4 regions of the Streptococcus sp. 9.1 genome follow, and region 2 is predicted to be linked to each of the others. Evidence: predicted binding sites of a transcription regulator. Region 2 holds the regulator's gene; each other region holds the start of a gene.
The links. The regulator Rex, encoded in region 2, represses fermentation and respiration genes when NADH is low (regulators of the CRP and FNR family bind a similar motif). The targets are predictions, from matches to a motif close to TTGTGAANTANTTCACAA.

Region 1 (3,893 bases), on a different contig from region 2:
AACCGTTAAACCAATTTCGTGAGCATAGTCTACAACCTCGTTATTGATAGCTACAAACTCATCAGCCAATTCTGCCAAATCAGAATTACCTTCCGCAAAGAAACTTGCAGGGTTTGATGGGTCAAAGAGTTCCCAGAGACAGTCGTCAAATTGAACGATTTTTCCACCGACAGCCTTGTATTCTTCCAAGAATTCTTTATAGGCATTAATGATACCTTTTCTGAGGTCTTCATTTGTTTCATAGACTTGTCCAGGACCAGCCAAACGGTCAAAGATAGCAAGTTCAGTGTAGGCATGAGCAGGACCCCAGATAGTTTGTTTGGTATCTTCATCACCAGCTTCAGCCTTAACCAATTTATAGATATCTAGGTAATGGTGGTTCTTACCTGAGAGCGGCTCAGTGATGCGAATACCGATATCTTTACGTGTTTCATATTGACCACCATCATGGTCTTTAAAAGTGTAGCCATGCTCAGCAATGTAGCGTTCAATTCCTTTAAATCCCCAGACAAAGTCTAAATGCCACATAGAACGTCCAAACTCACCATCAGTAAGGATGTCAATACCGTTAGCTTTTTGGTCAGCCACAATTTGCTTAATATCTGCAGTTTCAGTTTCTTGATAACCAGGAAAGGCATCATAGAAAGGATACTGGATGTCGTCACGATGCTCGATTTCGTCCTTATATTTACGGAGATCCGCAGGACGAAGAAGAGAACCGACTAATTGGAATTTAGATTTTGTCATTGTATTTACCTCGAAATGTCTATTTATGTCTATAGTACTTCTTATCTAGACTAATGAAAAATAGTTAATTTCTTTCTGAGGGCATAGTTTAAGACTATATAAGGTTTTACCCTGCAAAATGATACTTCCTATGGTAAAATGGAAAAAAACGATGAAGGTTGAGAACATGCAAAAAACATTCTTTATTATTAAACCAGATGCTGTTAAACGCCATCTAATTGGTCAAGTGATTGATCGTATTGAACGTCGTGGCTTCGTTATTGAGCGTATGGAGATGCTGATGCTTGACGAAGAACGTCTTAAAGAACATTATGCCCAATTGGTTGATAAACCATTTTTCCCTAGTATTGCAGAATTCATGATGAGTGGCTCGGCAGTTATTGGTATTATGTCTGGCCCTGGTGTTATCAAGTCATGGCGTGATATGATGGGAGCAACCAATCCGGGTGATGCTGCACCTGGAACGATTCGTGGAGACTTTGCAACAGCACCAGATGGGGATATGATTTCGAATATCGTTCATGGCTCTGATTCAGAAGAATCTGCGGCTCGAGAAATTCAGATTTGGTTTGGTGAGTAAGATGGATTTAGTACAGATTCAATCTGATTTAGCTAAGGGTGGACTGTTAATTGATGTCAGGAGTCCAGAAGAGTATGCAGAAGGTCATGTAAAGGGTGCTCGCTTAATACCTCACACCCAGTTTTTCTCTGCTGACATTCTAGCTGAAAAAGACGCTTCCATTTACCTCTATTGTAAAATGGGACCTCGTGCAGAATTTGCTGCATCAGTTCTTAAAGAGCGAGGCTATACTAAGGTGACTAACTTGGGTGGCTTGGACGATATGGAAGCACTAGGTTTTGAATTTGAAGAATAATAGGAATAAGGTCACCCAAGGGTGGTCTTATTTGTTTTCAGAAAAGTTTGATAATTACTTGACAACGTTTTCATAAAGGAGTAGAATTTTAATTGAGTTAAGACAAAGCCTATGAAAATGACTTTGCCAGAACTTGACTAACTTATCGTATTCCAATTGAGATAAGGCTTCTTATTAAGCTAGTGACTCTAATTGGTAGAGGAGGATTTCGTATGTCAAAAGTTGCTATTGTTACAGGTGCAGGTCAAGGTATTGGTTTTGCGATTGCAAAACGTTTGGTTGAAGATGGTTTTAAAGTCGGAGTATTGGACTACAACGCTGAAACTGCAGAAAAAGCGGTTGCTGAATTGTCAGCAGATAAAGCATTTGCAGTTGTAGCTGATGTATCTAAACAAGCTGAAGTAGCAGCTGCTTTCCAAAAAGTTGTTGATCACTTTGGCGATTTGAATGTTGTTGTTAATAATGCCGGTGTGGCTCCAACAACACCTCTTGATACAATTACTGAAGAACAGTTCCAACGTACATTTAACATCAATGTCGGTGGTGTTATTTGGGGTGCTCAAGCTGCACAAGCACAATTTAAAGCACTCGGTCATGGTGGTAAAATCATCAATGCAACATCTCAGGCTGGTGTCGTTGGTAACCCTAACTTGACTGTATATGGTGGTACTAAATTCGCAGTGCGTGGTATTACTCAAACTTTGGCGCGTGATTTGGCTGATTCAGGCATCACTGTCAATGCTTATGCACCAGGTATCGTTAAGACTCCAATGATGTTTGACATTGCCCACGAAGTTGGTAAAAATGCTGGTAAAGATGATGAATGGGGTATGCAAACTTTTGCTAAAGATATTACCCTCAAACGTTTGTCTGAACCTGAAGACGTAGCAGCAGCAGTTAGCTTCCTTGCTGGACCTGACTCAAACTACATCACAGGTCAAACTATCATCGTTGATGGTGGTATGCAATTCCATTAAGATTGAAAGGGAGAGCGAAAGGCTCTCTTTTTTGCTTGATAAAACATAATATTTCTGATAATATAATCGTAATTAATTATGATTTGAGAGGAGCCTTCCTATGTCAGACATTTTACACTATATTGTTGAGCATCCATTTTATTGCCTTATTCTATTAGGAGTTGTTGTACTAGCCTGTGGTTTAGGTCCATTTTCAAGTAGTTCAACAGAAAACAAGCGTTCAGCAATTATTAATAAGCACTACAACGATACTTTTAAGAAATAATAAGGACTAAATGCAGTCAGAAAGCAGATATTAGAGATAGGCAAAAGCCTGTCTTTTTTGTATAATAGAAGGTAACGATTAGTTTTTTTATAATCACAAGTAAGAACTAGGAAAGATAAAAATGCCAAATATTGAAGAATTAAAACAACGACAGGAGAAGATTCGTAACTTCTCTATTATTGCCCATATTGACCATGGGAAATCAACGCTTGCTGACCGTATCTTGGAAAAGACTGAAACAGTGTCAAGTCGTGAGATGCAGGCGCAACTCCTTGATAGCATGGACCTTGAGCGTGAACGTGGAATCACTATTAAACTAAATGCCATTGAGCTTAACTATACTGCTAAAGATGGCGAAACATACATTTTCCACCTTATCGACACACCGGGACACGTGGACTTTACTTATGAGGTGTCACGTTCTCTTGCTGCCTGTGAGGGTGCCATCTTGGTGGTGGATGCAGCTCAAGGAATTGAAGCACAAACACTTGCCAATGTTTACTTGGCACTAGATAATGACTTGGAAATCTTACCAGTTATCAATAAAATTGACCTTCCAGCTGCAGATCCTGAGCGTGTGCGTACAGAGGTTGAAGATGTTATCGGACTAGATGCTTCTGAGGCTGTGCTTGCGTCAGCTAAGGCTGGTATTGGTATTGAAGAGATTCTCGAACAAATCGTTGAGAAAGTTCCTGCACCTCAAGGTGATGTTGAAGCGCCTCTCCAAGCCCTTATCTTTGACTCTGTTTACGATGCTTACCGTGGGGTTATCCTCCAAGTGCGTGTGGTTAACGGAATGGTTAAACCAGGCGATAAGATTCAAATGATGTCTAATGGTAAGACCTTTGATGTTACTGAGGTTGGTATCTTCACACCTAAAGCTGTTGGTCGTGATTACCTTGCGACAGGAGATGTTGGTTATATCGCAGCCTCAATTAAGACTGTTGCGGATACCCGTGTCGGTGATACCGTGACACTTGCAGATAATCCAGCTGCAGAGCCACTCCATGGCTATAAGCAAATGAACCC
Region 2 (3,893 bases):
CTAAGCTATGGTTTATTTGGACAATGCGGCAACAACTCCTTTAAATACTGCTGCTATTTCAGCTATGACACATGTCATGACTGAAACCTTTGGGAATCCATCCAGCCTCCATGCTTACGGTCGACAGGCTTCTAAGGAACTTCGTGAAGCCCGTGAAGAAATGGCCAAACACTTTGGAGTCCCTGCTCGTAAGCTTATTTTCACTTCTGGTGGGACTGAAGGAAACAATACAGCTATCAAAGGTTACGCCCTAGCCAATCAATCTAAAGGTAAGCACCTGATTACAACTGCTATTGAACACCACTCTGTCCTTCACACCATGGCCTACTTGGAAGAGCGTTTTGGTTTTGAAGTAACCTATATTCAACCAGAAAATCAAGTCATTACTGCCCAACAAATCGCTGATGCCTTACGTGACGATACCATTCTGGTTTCTGTTATGTATGCCAATAATGAGACTGGCCAATTGCTTCCTATTAAGGAAATTGGTGACTTGCTTGCCAATCACCAAGCTGCCTTCCACGTCGATGCCGTTCAGGTAGCAGGAAAGCTTCCTATTCACCCAGAGGAACTTGGAGCCAATTTTCTCTCTATTAGTGCCCATAAATTCCACGGACCTAAAGGTGTCGGCTTGCTCTATCATAACGATTTGCATTTTGACAACCTACTTCACGGTGGTGAGCAAGAAGAAAAACGCCGTGCCAGTACTGAAAATCTGGTCGGTATTGCCGGTATGACCGCTGCTTACAAGCATGCTAGTGACCACTACCAAGACAATTACCAGCATGTTGAAACGATTCGTCAGGCCTTTCTAGATTCCCTTACCATTCCTTATGAAATCAATGGTGGAGGACCTAGCCTACCTCACGTCATCAACATCAGTTTTCCTGATAAGGAAAACGGCCCTCTCTTAACCTTGTTAGACCTAGCTGGCTTTGCTGTCTCAACAGGTTCTGCTTGTACTGCTGGAACTGTTGACCCTAGCCATGTCATCCAGGCCCTCTATGGCAAGGATTCTGACAAGCTAAAAACAGCCATTCGCATTAGTTTATCAGAGGAAAATACCGCTGAAGAACTCCAGGCCCTAGCAGAAAAACTTAATCAAATCATAGGAGACTAACATGGCATTTGAAAAAAGCATTCATTTGACTGACTGTAAGTACCGTTACAACATCAGTCCTAATGTCAAAAAATTCACTCTACGTGATACGACTTTTGTGCAAAATAAAATCGGAAACTACGAGTTGCACCGCCTTCTCGAAAAAGTGCCTAACTCAGGCGAAGGTTTCCCACTCAAAATCACTATTAACAAAGACTTGACTGGTTTCAAATTGTCGATTACAGACAAATCTGGCCTTCGTAACGTTAATATCTTTAAAAATGAAGATCATCACATCTTGCAAGAGAAATTCTATTTCTTGATGCAGAGTTTGGTTGATCGTAACGTTTTCGAGCAAGAAGAAGTCTAAACTTCTTTCTTAATACATAGAAATAGCCTATCCTTGTGATAGGTTTTTTATATCGCCTCATCTACACTATTTTGTTGCAATCTTCACAAACTTTTCTTAAAATATAAGAGAATCATACTAATTGAAGAAAGGAAAGCGATCAATGACATTTGAGAAAAACATCCCAAACGCCACTGCCAAACGTCTCTCTCTCTACTATCGTATTTTCAAGCGATTCCATCGTGAAAATATCGACAAAGCAAGCTCTAAACAAATTGCTGAAGCTATTGGGATTGACCCTGCCACTGTTCGTCGAGACTTCTCCTACTTTGGTGAGCTAGGTCGTCGTGGCTTTGGTTATGATGTGAATAAGCTAATGACATTTTTCGCTGAACTCCTTAATGACAATGCGACTACCAAGGTACTCCTCGTAGGTGTTGGGAATGTCGGGCGTGCCCTCCTCCACTACCGTTTTCAAGAGCGCAATCGCATGCAGCTGGTCATGGCTTTTGATACAGATGATAATGAATTAGTAGGGACACAAACCGAAGATAAGATCCCTATCTATGGTATCTCTCAAATCAAGGAGAAAATCGCTCAAGAAGATATCAAAACAGCCATCCTGACAGTGCCATCAGTTAAGGCTCAGGAGGTGGCTGATCTTTTGGTTGATGCCGGAATTGAAGGCATTCTCTGCTTCTCTCCAGTTAACCTCAATCTTCCACGCCATGTGGTGGTCCAATATGTAGACTTGACTAGCGAACTACAAACCCTACTCTATTTCATGAAAGAAGAAGAAAAATCAAGGAGAAACAATGACTAAACCAATTATCGGAATCACTGCCAATGTAAGGCCTAATCCAGCCCATGAAGACATCAACTGGTCCTATGCCCCATCTGGCTTTGTAGAAGGAGTTCAAAGAGCCGGTGGCCTAGCAATCCTACTACCAGTATCCGATCCTTCGGAAGCCAAGACCTACATCTCCATGATTGATAAGCTTATCCTGATCGGTGGGCAAAACGTTGACCCTAAATTCTACAACGAAGAGAACCATGCCAGTGAAGATGACTTCTTCCTCGAACGGGATATCTTTGAAATGGCACTCATCGAGGAAGCCACTAAGCAGAAGAAACCCATCTTTTCAATCTGTCGTGGAACCCAACTCATGAACGTCGCACTAGGTGGTAGCCTCCATCAAGATATTGAGCATCACTGGCAGGACAAGCCGTCTGATTACCTCTACCATGAGATGATTGTTGATGAGAACAGTAAGTTGGCAGAAATCTACGGAAGTGAAACCTCTATCAACTCCTTCCACCATCAAAGTATCAAACACTTGGCCTCTGACCTTCGTGTCATTGCGCGTGATCCTGAGGACAACACAGTCGAAGCTGTTGAGTCAAATAGTCCAGACCTTCGCTTTCTTGGTGTACAGTGGCACCCAGAGCTTCTCCTAGACAAACGTGAAGAAGACCTCAAACTCTTTGAATACGTCGTTAACGAACTTTAAAAGCAACTGAGACTGCACTCAGTTGCTTTTCTCTTGTCTTTTTTCCATCGGCTCAATCTAAAGCTCAAAATCCTCCCTCTCCTCACGAAAAGAATAATAGGTCGATTTGCCAACAATCAGATGATCAAGCAGACAAATCCCTAAGTCGTCACAGGACCGCTTAATCTTTTGAGTAAAATCAATATCATTACGACTAGGATAGGCCTCACCTGACGGATGATTGTGAACCACAATCAAAGACGTTGCCATCAGATGACAGGCATAATGCAAAATCTCACGTGGCTCAGCAATCGAACGTCGAACACCACCAATAAAGACCGTCTTTTGCTGAATAATACGATTCTGCGTATCCAAATAGATAGCCACCAGATGCTCCTGAGGCTTGTCCCCAATATCCAACATCATACGACGGGCCACCTGCTGACTGGACATAATCTGCTCGGAACGAGCCAACTCAGCCTTCTCAATCCGCTTAGCCAACTCCACCATAGCCTTCAGCTCAATAGACTTCACACGCCCAATACCAGGAATCTCCTGAAGCTCATTCAGGGACAAGCGAGACAAATCCGCCAAACTCGTCATCCCTTTCAAAATACGATTAGCCATAGATAAGACCGACTCAGACTTGGTCCCTGTTCGCAGCACTATCGCCAACAACTCCTGGTCCGATAAAACCTCTGCACCCTTCTGTAAGAGTCGCTCACGAGGCAAAAGTCCCGACTCCTCAGATACAATACTATACATAAGAAAAAACCTCCTACTTACCTATTCGTAAGTGGGAGGGGGATAATTACTATTTCATAGTATTTTTACTACTCTTGGATGTAAATCTACGTTTTATTCTTCTCAAAATATACTTCACAGCAGTTCCTGGACCTACAATAATATATTTGAGAGCACCTTTTATACCACCGATATTATCAAAATTAATATA
Region 3 (3,893 bases), on a different contig from region 2:
TGAATCTTACCAATCATATTACGACGGACCTTAAGAAACTTAGAAAGTACTTGAGTTGGTGTCTTGGCATCATAACCTTCAATGTATTTAAACGTATACTTTTCTTCCGGTGTATACCCCTTCTCTTCAATAGTGTCTGCAACCTGTTTTTCAAAGACATTCGTTTCAGTCCATGTTTCGTAATTTTCTCCGTAGAGTTTTGAAAAACCGTTACTTGATTTTCCAAGCATGGTGTCAATCAAAATCGTCGCATCAGCTTTAGCACGTTCTGTCGGAGTTGGTGTCGCCTTTTTCTTCTCAGCTGGTTTATTGGAAGCACAGGCTACAAGAACCAAACAAGCTGCCAGAATCAGTCCTAAATAGGTAAGAACTTTTTTCATTAAGATTATTCCCTCATTTCTATTGGTTACTATTTAAGATAGCATAGGTCTGATGATTCTTCAAGGTCACTTTTCAGAGTATGAAGCAAAACTCTACCTATTATATTGTTTTGTTTCTAAATCATGACTCCAAATCATCCAAATCTAACTGCCTACCCTCTTGGTCCTCTAAACCTGTCAGGGTAACACCTAAGAGACGAACACCACTGCTATTTTCCTCCAGCTGGTCGAAAATGGTGTGAGCAATCCTTTCGATGGTGTCGAAATCCTGGGTCGATTTGTCCAAGGTCATACGCTTGGTTAAGGTTGAGAAATCCGAATAACGGACCTTGATGACAATAATTCGACCGACTTTTTTAGTTTTCTGAGCACTTTCAGCTACTCGTCTAGCATTCTTAGTCAACTCAGCCTTGATGTCATCTTCATTATAAAGAAGCTTGCCGTAGGTTCGCTCACTTCCGATAGATTTACGGACACGATTGGGCCTAACAGGACTATTGGAAATCCCCCTAGCCTTTCGAAAGAGATCAAATCCAAAACGTCCAAAACGATCAATCAGAGCCATCTCAGGAACCTTCAGAAGATCGGCACCGGTGTAGATATCCATGTCATGAAGACGTTCAACTGACTTTTTACCTACCCCATGAAACTTTTCAATAGGGAGCTTTTCCAAAAATTCCTGAGCCTCCTCTGGAAGTACCACCGTCAAACCAGCAGGCTTTTGAAAATCAGAGGCTAGTTTGGCGATAAATTTATTATAGGAAACGCCTGCTGAACAAGTCAGGTGAAGTTCCTGCCAGATATCATACTGGATAAGCTTGGCTACCTTAACCGCCGATTTGACACCAAGCTTATTTATCGTCACATCAAGATAGGCTTCATCGATAGACATAGGCTCAACCAAGTCAGTATAGCGTTTAAAAATCTCACGAATTTGCATCCCTACCTCTCGGTAATGGCTATAATTTCCTGAGATAAAGACAGCATTAGGACAACGTTCATAGGCTTCCTTAGAAGACATGGCTGAATGGACACCATATTTTCTAGCCTCATAATTACAAGTTGATACCACACCACGTCCCCCAGTTTTTCTAGGATCATGACCGATAATAACCGGCTTGTCCTTAAGACTGGGGTCATCCCTCATCTCGACCTGAGCAAAAAAGGCGTCCATGTCAATATGGATGATTTTTCGACTGGTATCATTTATTAGAGGAAACTCTAACATGGCTCCCTGCCTCCTTTCTCAGATTTATTTCATTGTAAAGCTTTTCACATAAAACTTTGGGCCTACAAAGCATTCTCCCCTTATGATACCAAAATCTATCAAAAAACAGAAATTTATAATACAGATTTATCGTTTTCAAAACTGTATTATAAAAGAATGTCTCTAAAAACGGAGTTTTAAAGTTGTGTAAGCGTTTACTGTGTGATAGAATACTTCTAGAGAATGTAACAGATGATTTTGTTACTAGAATTATAGGAGATCCAAACTATGGCAACGGTTAAAACTAACACAGATGTTTTTGAAAAAGCGTGGGAAGGCTTTAAAGGAACTGACTGGAAAGAAAAAGCTAGCGTTTCACGTTTCGTTCAAGCAAACTACACACCTTATGATGGTGACGAAAGCTTCCTTGCAGGACCAACTGAACGCTCTCTAAAAATTAAAAAAATCGTAGATGAAACTAAAGCAGGCTATGAAGCTGAAGGACGCTTCCCAATGGATACTCGTCCAACTTCAATCGCTGACATTGACGCAGGGTACATTTCAAAAGAAGATGAACTTATCTATGGTATCCAAAATGATGAGCTCTTCAAATTGAACTTCATGCCTAAAGGTGGTATCCGTATGGCGGAAACTGCTTTGAAAGAACACGGTTATGAACCAGACCCAGCTGTACACGAAATTTTCACAAAATACGTGACTACAGTTAACGATGGTATCTTCCGTGCTTACACTTCAAACATTCGTCGTGCACGTCACGCTCACACAGTTACTGGTCTTCCAGATGCTTACTCACGTGGACGTATCATCGGGGTTTACGCTCGTCTTGCCCTTTACGGTGCTGACTACTTGATGCAAGAAAAAGTTAACGACTGGAATGCTATTAAAGAAATCGACGAAGAAACTATCCGTCTTCGTGAAGAAGTTAACCTTCAATACCAAGCACTTCAAGATGTCGTTCGCCTTGGTGATCTTTACGGTGTAGATGTTCGTCGTCCTGCCTTCGATACTAAAGAAGCTATCCAATGGACAAACATCGCCTTCATGGCAGTATGTCGTGTAATCAATGGTGCCGCTACTTCACTTGGTCGTGTGCCAATCGTCCTTGACGTATACGCAGAACGTGACCTTGCTCGTGGTACTTACACTGAATCAGAAATCCAAGAATTCGTTGATGATTTCGTTATGAAACTTCGTACAGTTAAGTTTGCTCGTACAAAAGCTTACGACCAATTGTACTCAGGTGACCCAACATTCATCACAACTTCAATGGCTGGTATGGGTGCCGACGGACGTCACCGTGTTACTAAGATGGACTACCGTTTCTTGAACACTCTTGACAACATCGGTAACTCTCCGGAACCAAACTTGACAGTTCTTTGGACTGACAAATTGCCTTACTCATTCCGTCGCTACTGTATGCACATGAGCCACAAGCACTCTTCTATCCAATACGAAGGTGTGACTACTATGGCTAAAGACGGATACGGTGAAATGAGCTGTATCTCATGTTGTGTATCACCACTTGACCCAGAAAACGAAGAACAACGCCACAACATCCAATACTTCGGTGCTCGTGTTAACGTACTTAAAGCCCTTCTTACTGGTTTGAACGGTGGTTACGACGATGTTCATAAAGACTACAAAGTATTTGACATCGATCCAATCCGTGACGAAGTTCTTGACTTTGACACTGTTAAAGCTAACTTCGAAAAATCTCTTGACTGGTTGACTGACACTTACGTGGATGCCCTTAACATCATCCACTACATGACTGATAAGTACAACTACGAAGCTGTTCAAATGGCCTTCTTGCCAACTAAACAACGTGCTAACATGGGATTCGGTATCTGTGGTTTCGCAAATACTGTTGATACATTGTCAGCAATCAAATACGCTACAGTTAAACCAATCCGTGACGAAGATGGCTACATCTACGACTACGAAACAATCGGTGACTACCCACGTTGGGGCGAAGATGACCCACGTTCAAACGAATTGGCAGAATGGTTGATCGAAGCTTACACTACTCGTCTTCGTAGCCACAAACTCTACAAAGATGCAGAAGCTACAGTTTCACTTCTTACAATCACTTCTAACGTTGCTTACTCTAAACAAACTGGTAACTCTCCAGTTCACAAAGGGGTATACCTCAACGAAGATGGTTCAGTGAACTTGTCTAAATTGGAATTCTTCTCACCAGGTGCTAACCCATCTAACAAAGCTAAAGGTGGATGGTTGCAAAACTTGAACTCACTTGCAAGTCTTGACTTCGGTTATGCCGCTGA
Region 4 (3,893 bases), on a different contig from region 2:
AAAACTTATCAATACTGATAACGTTGCAAGCGGAGTCAATGTTGAAGTTGGTAAAGAGCAAGTTGCTGTTGATTTGAACGTAATTGTCGAATATCAAAAGAATGTTCCTGAACTATACAAGAAAATCAAAGAGGTTGTTGTTTCAGAAATTTCTAAGATGACTGATTTGGAAGTGGTTGAAGTTAATGTAGATGTTGTTGATATCAAGACTAAAGAGCAACATGAAGCAGACTCAGTAAGCCTACAAGATCGAGTAACTGGAGTTGTTGAATCAACAAGTGAATTTACTTCCGATAAATTTGAAAGCGCAAAACAGGGATTGAGTGATGGCTTCTCAGCTGCAAAGGAAAAAGTTAGTGAAGGTGTTGAAGCTGTCTCTGAAGCGACTGCTAAAGCAGAACCAAGAGTTCACTAAATTCTTTTATGCCTAAAAAAATTTAAATGAATTGTTTAAAAACGTTCATTTTCAATAATCTGATTTTCCAATGGAGGGTAACACTATGTCAGTAGAAGAAAAACTTAATCAAGCTAAAGGCGCTATTAAAGAAGGTGTCGGAAAAATAACTGATGATAAAAAAACTGAAAAAGAAGGAGCTGCTGAAAAAGTAGTTTCAAAAGTTAAAGAAGTTGCCGAAGATGCCAAAGAGGCTGTTGAAGGGGCTATCGAAGGCGTTAAAAATATGGTTAAAAAGGACGATAAATAGTTCTAAAATCGATTGATTTTTCACTTAAAACATGGAAATTGCTCTACAAGAAATTTAAGGTTGTTTTACTCCTAACTACTCACTTTTAAAACAACACCAAAAACTATGACAAATCCTTAACATTACGATATTACTCAGGTGAAAAATCAACTTTCTTTAGATTAATTTAAATTCCTTTTTAAATCCATATATTCTTTCTAATAGTAAAAGCACTCTAATTTCTATAGTTTTATCCAAGCTATAGACGCTAGAGTGTTTTTTATAACATTTTGAAGAATTATTTAATGATTGGGGGAGATTTGTATTTATCTAGTGTCTATAAAAATCAGCAAAGTATAAGTGCTAACGTCATCCCGAATAGGGAATGGCAAACGTTTGCATTACTTGTGAATGTTTTCACCACCAAAACATCGCATTTTCAGTGAATTACTTGATTTTCATAAGTATTAGTTTTATAATCAAAGTATAGAAAACGCTTTCAAAAATATCTCCGAGTTTTTGTCCTACTTGAAGTGGTTCGGCTAACAGCCGACTTCCATTCTAGAAAGGAGTATTGTTTTGAGTCAATGTGATATTCTCATTATAGGGGCAGGTCCTGGTGGTTATGTTGCTGCTGAAGAAGCTGCCCGTTTAGGTAAAAAGGTAACTGTCATTGAGAAAAACTTCATAGGTGGCACCTGTTTGAACGTTGGATGTATCCCATCCAAAGCCTATCTTGAACATGCCCATTGGCTATTAGCTGCTAAAGAAGCCTCTCAGTATGGAGTGACAGTTTTAAATGATAATCTTGATTTTCAAAAACTTGTTGCTCGCAAAGATCAAGTCGTAGCAACACTACAGTCTGGTATTCAATCAAGTTTTAAACAATTAGGTATCACCTATATTGAAGGTGAGGCAGTTTATATTTCTGATAAAACCTTCCAAGTTAATGGTGAAAGAGTCTCAGGTAAGTCTGTTATTTTGGCGACGGGGAGTCATCCATTTATTCCTCCTATTCCTGGTATTAACGATGTTGACTACTTGACAACAGATAACTTTTTCAACTTAAAGGAACTTCCTCAACGTTTGGTTATCATTGGTGGAGGTATTATTTCCGTTGAGTTAGCTTTTGCCATGGCTCCACTTGGTGTGGATGTGACAATGATAGAGGTTGCACCAACAATTTTAGCAACTGAAGATGACGAAGCACGTTCCATTATTAGAGAAAAGATGGAACAACTTGGAATTACTATTCTGGAGGGAGTTAGCATAGATAGGGTTAAAGAAAATGCTGTAATTTTAGCAGATGGCAAGTCCTACTCTTATGATAACTTACTTGTAGCAACAGGGCGTAAGCCAAATATTGAGTTAGCCCAAATGATGGGCTTGGAGCTGACCGAAAAAGGCTTTATTAAGGTAGATAGTTATTACGAGTCATCTCAATCAGGTGTTTATGCGATTGGGGATTTGATTCCTGGATATATGTTAGCTCATGTTGCTAGTAGCGAGGGAATCAAAGCTGTTCGAGCCATTTGTCGTCAGGCTGAGGAACCGGTTGATAATTCAAGTGTTCCACGGTCTCTCTTTACAACGCCAGAGATTGCTTCCTTTGGCTTGTCAGAAGAGGAGGCGGTACAACAAGGATATGATATATCAGTTGGTCAACTTCCTTATGTTTATAATGGTCGAGCCATTGCGTCTAATTCAGCAAAAGGTTTTGTTAAAATTGTCTCCGAAAAACGCTATCAACTACTATTAGGTGCCGTTATCGTTGGTCCACATGCAACTGATATTCTACAATCCTTGATTGTCTTGAATGATGCTGAAGGAACACTTGATCAGCTTGATAAGACAATTTTTGCACATCCAACAATTTCTGAATTGGTTCAGGAAGTTGTAAGACTGATTTTAAGGTCCTAAGGTCGATGGATAGGTTTAGCACAGCCATTCTCATTTTTTCAAATCTATATATCTGTCAATAATATTTGTTTTTTATAAAGCTCTCTATAGAAGGAGGAAACAATATGACACATTATCAAGAATTGCCACAAGCCCTAATGAAAGAAAAACATCAGGGACAAACCTTAACCAAGGAAGAAGTTAAGGTTCAAACTGCCCATGATCTTGGTGTGGAAAATGTTTCAAAAGAAGAGGCTAAATCCATGTATAAGACTATGTGGGATATTCGAAATTTTGAAGAAAATGCACGACATTTCTTTTCAATCGGTCAAATTCCAGGATTTGTTCACCTTTACTCAGGTGAGGAAGCTATTGCGACTGGGGTATGTGCTAACTTGACTGATAAAGACTACATTACTAGCACACATCGAGGACATGGACACTGTGTGGCTAAAGGTGGAGACCTTAAAAAAATGATGGCTGAAATCTTTGGTAAGTCTACTGGGCTTGGTAAAGGTAAGGGTGGCTCTATGCATATCGCTGACTTGGATAAAGGAATCCTTGGTGCTAATGGTATGGTAGGCGGAGGCTTTGGTCTTGCGACTGGGGCTGCTATGCGCAACAAATATCTAAAGACTGATGATGTTGCTGTATGTTTCTTTGGTGATGGTGCTGCCAATGAAGGTAATTTTCATGAGTGCTTAAACATGGCCTCTATTTGGAATCTACCTGTGGTATTTGTAAATGAAAACAACCTTTTTGCAGAATCAACACCACAATGGTATTCATCAGGTTCTCCAACAATTGCTGAACGTGCACAAGCTTACAATATGCCTGGCGTTCGCGTTAATGGTAAGGACTTATTTGCTGTTTATCAAGTGGCTAAAGAGGCCATTGAACGTGCGCGTCGTGGAGATGGTCCAACGTTAATTGAAGCTATTACTTATCGTAACCATGGCCATTTCGAAGGAGATGAGCAAAAATACAAAGCACCAGATGGAATCGAAAAAGAATGGGCAGATGTGGATGCCTTGGAAGTATTTCGTGACCTGGTAACTGAAAAGGGTATCCTTAGCCAAGATGAATTGGATGAGATTGTTGCCCAATCACAAAAAGATGTTGAAGATGCAATCCACTTTGCTCAAGAGAGCCCAATTCCAAAAGAAGAAGCTCTCTACGAAGACGTATTTGCAGACTGATTGAGGAGGATTCATAATGACTAGAGAAACATTATTTATGAAAGCCATCAATGAAGGGCTCGATCAAGCCATGGAAAGAGACGAGCGAGTTGTTCTTCTAGGAGAGGATATC

Region 1: a site for Rex is predicted at 1,670-1,687, ahead of H7T93_RS04480 ((S)-acetoin forming diacetyl reductase). Genes of this name have one in related genera too.
Region 3: a site for Rex is predicted at 1,641-1,658, ahead of pflB (formate C-acetyltransferase). Genes of this name have one in related genera too.
Region 4: a site for Rex is predicted at 1,089-1,106, ahead of lpdA (dihydrolipoyl dehydrogenase). Genes of this name have one in related genera too.

The regions. Positions count from the first base shown of each region.
Region 1 covers NZ_JACLQS010000004.1:30,653-34,545, forward strand. Annotated here, with positions in the region: gene H7T93_RS04465 (cobalamin-independent methionine synthase II family protein) at 1-747, opposite strand, end outside; gene ndk (nucleoside-diphosphate kinase) at 914-1,327, shown strand; gene H7T93_RS04475 (rhodanese-like domain-containing protein) at 1,329-1,622, shown strand; gene H7T93_RS04480 ((S)-acetoin forming diacetyl reductase) at 1,835-2,599, shown strand; gene H7T93_RS04485 (hypothetical protein) at 2,700-2,864, shown strand; gene lepA (translation elongation factor 4) at 2,986-3,893, shown strand, end outside.
Region 2 covers NZ_JACLQS010000006.1:76,414-80,306, reverse strand. Annotated here, with positions in the region: gene H7T93_RS05960 (ribose-phosphate diphosphokinase) at 1-4, shown strand, start outside; gene H7T93_RS05955 (cysteine desulfurase family protein) at 8-1,120, shown strand; gene H7T93_RS05950 (DUF1831 domain-containing protein) at 1,122-1,469, shown strand; gene H7T93_RS05945 (redox-sensing transcriptional repressor Rex) at 1,612-2,271, shown strand; gene H7T93_RS05940 (gamma-glutamyl-gamma-aminobutyrate hydrolase family protein) at 2,264-2,959, shown strand; gene radC (RadC family protein) at 3,017-3,703, opposite strand; gene H7T93_RS05930 (rhamnan synthesis F family protein) at 3,753-3,893, opposite strand, start outside.
Region 3 covers NZ_JACLQS010000005.1:37,522-41,414, forward strand. Annotated here, with positions in the region: gene H7T93_RS05125 (peptidase) at 1-380, opposite strand, end outside; gene dinB (DNA polymerase IV) at 502-1,608, opposite strand; gene pflB (formate C-acetyltransferase) at 1,876-3,893, shown strand, end outside.
Region 4 covers NZ_JACLQS010000001.1:257,028-260,920, reverse strand. Annotated here, with positions in the region: gene H7T93_RS01180 (Asp23/Gls24 family envelope stress response protein) at 1-415, shown strand, start outside; gene H7T93_RS01175 (CsbD family protein) at 501-704, shown strand; gene lpdA (dihydrolipoyl dehydrogenase) at 1,263-2,603, shown strand; gene H7T93_RS01165 (thiamine pyrophosphate-dependent dehydrogenase E1 component subunit alpha) at 2,708-3,781, shown strand; gene H7T93_RS01160 (alpha-ketoacid dehydrogenase subunit beta) at 3,798-3,893, shown strand, end outside.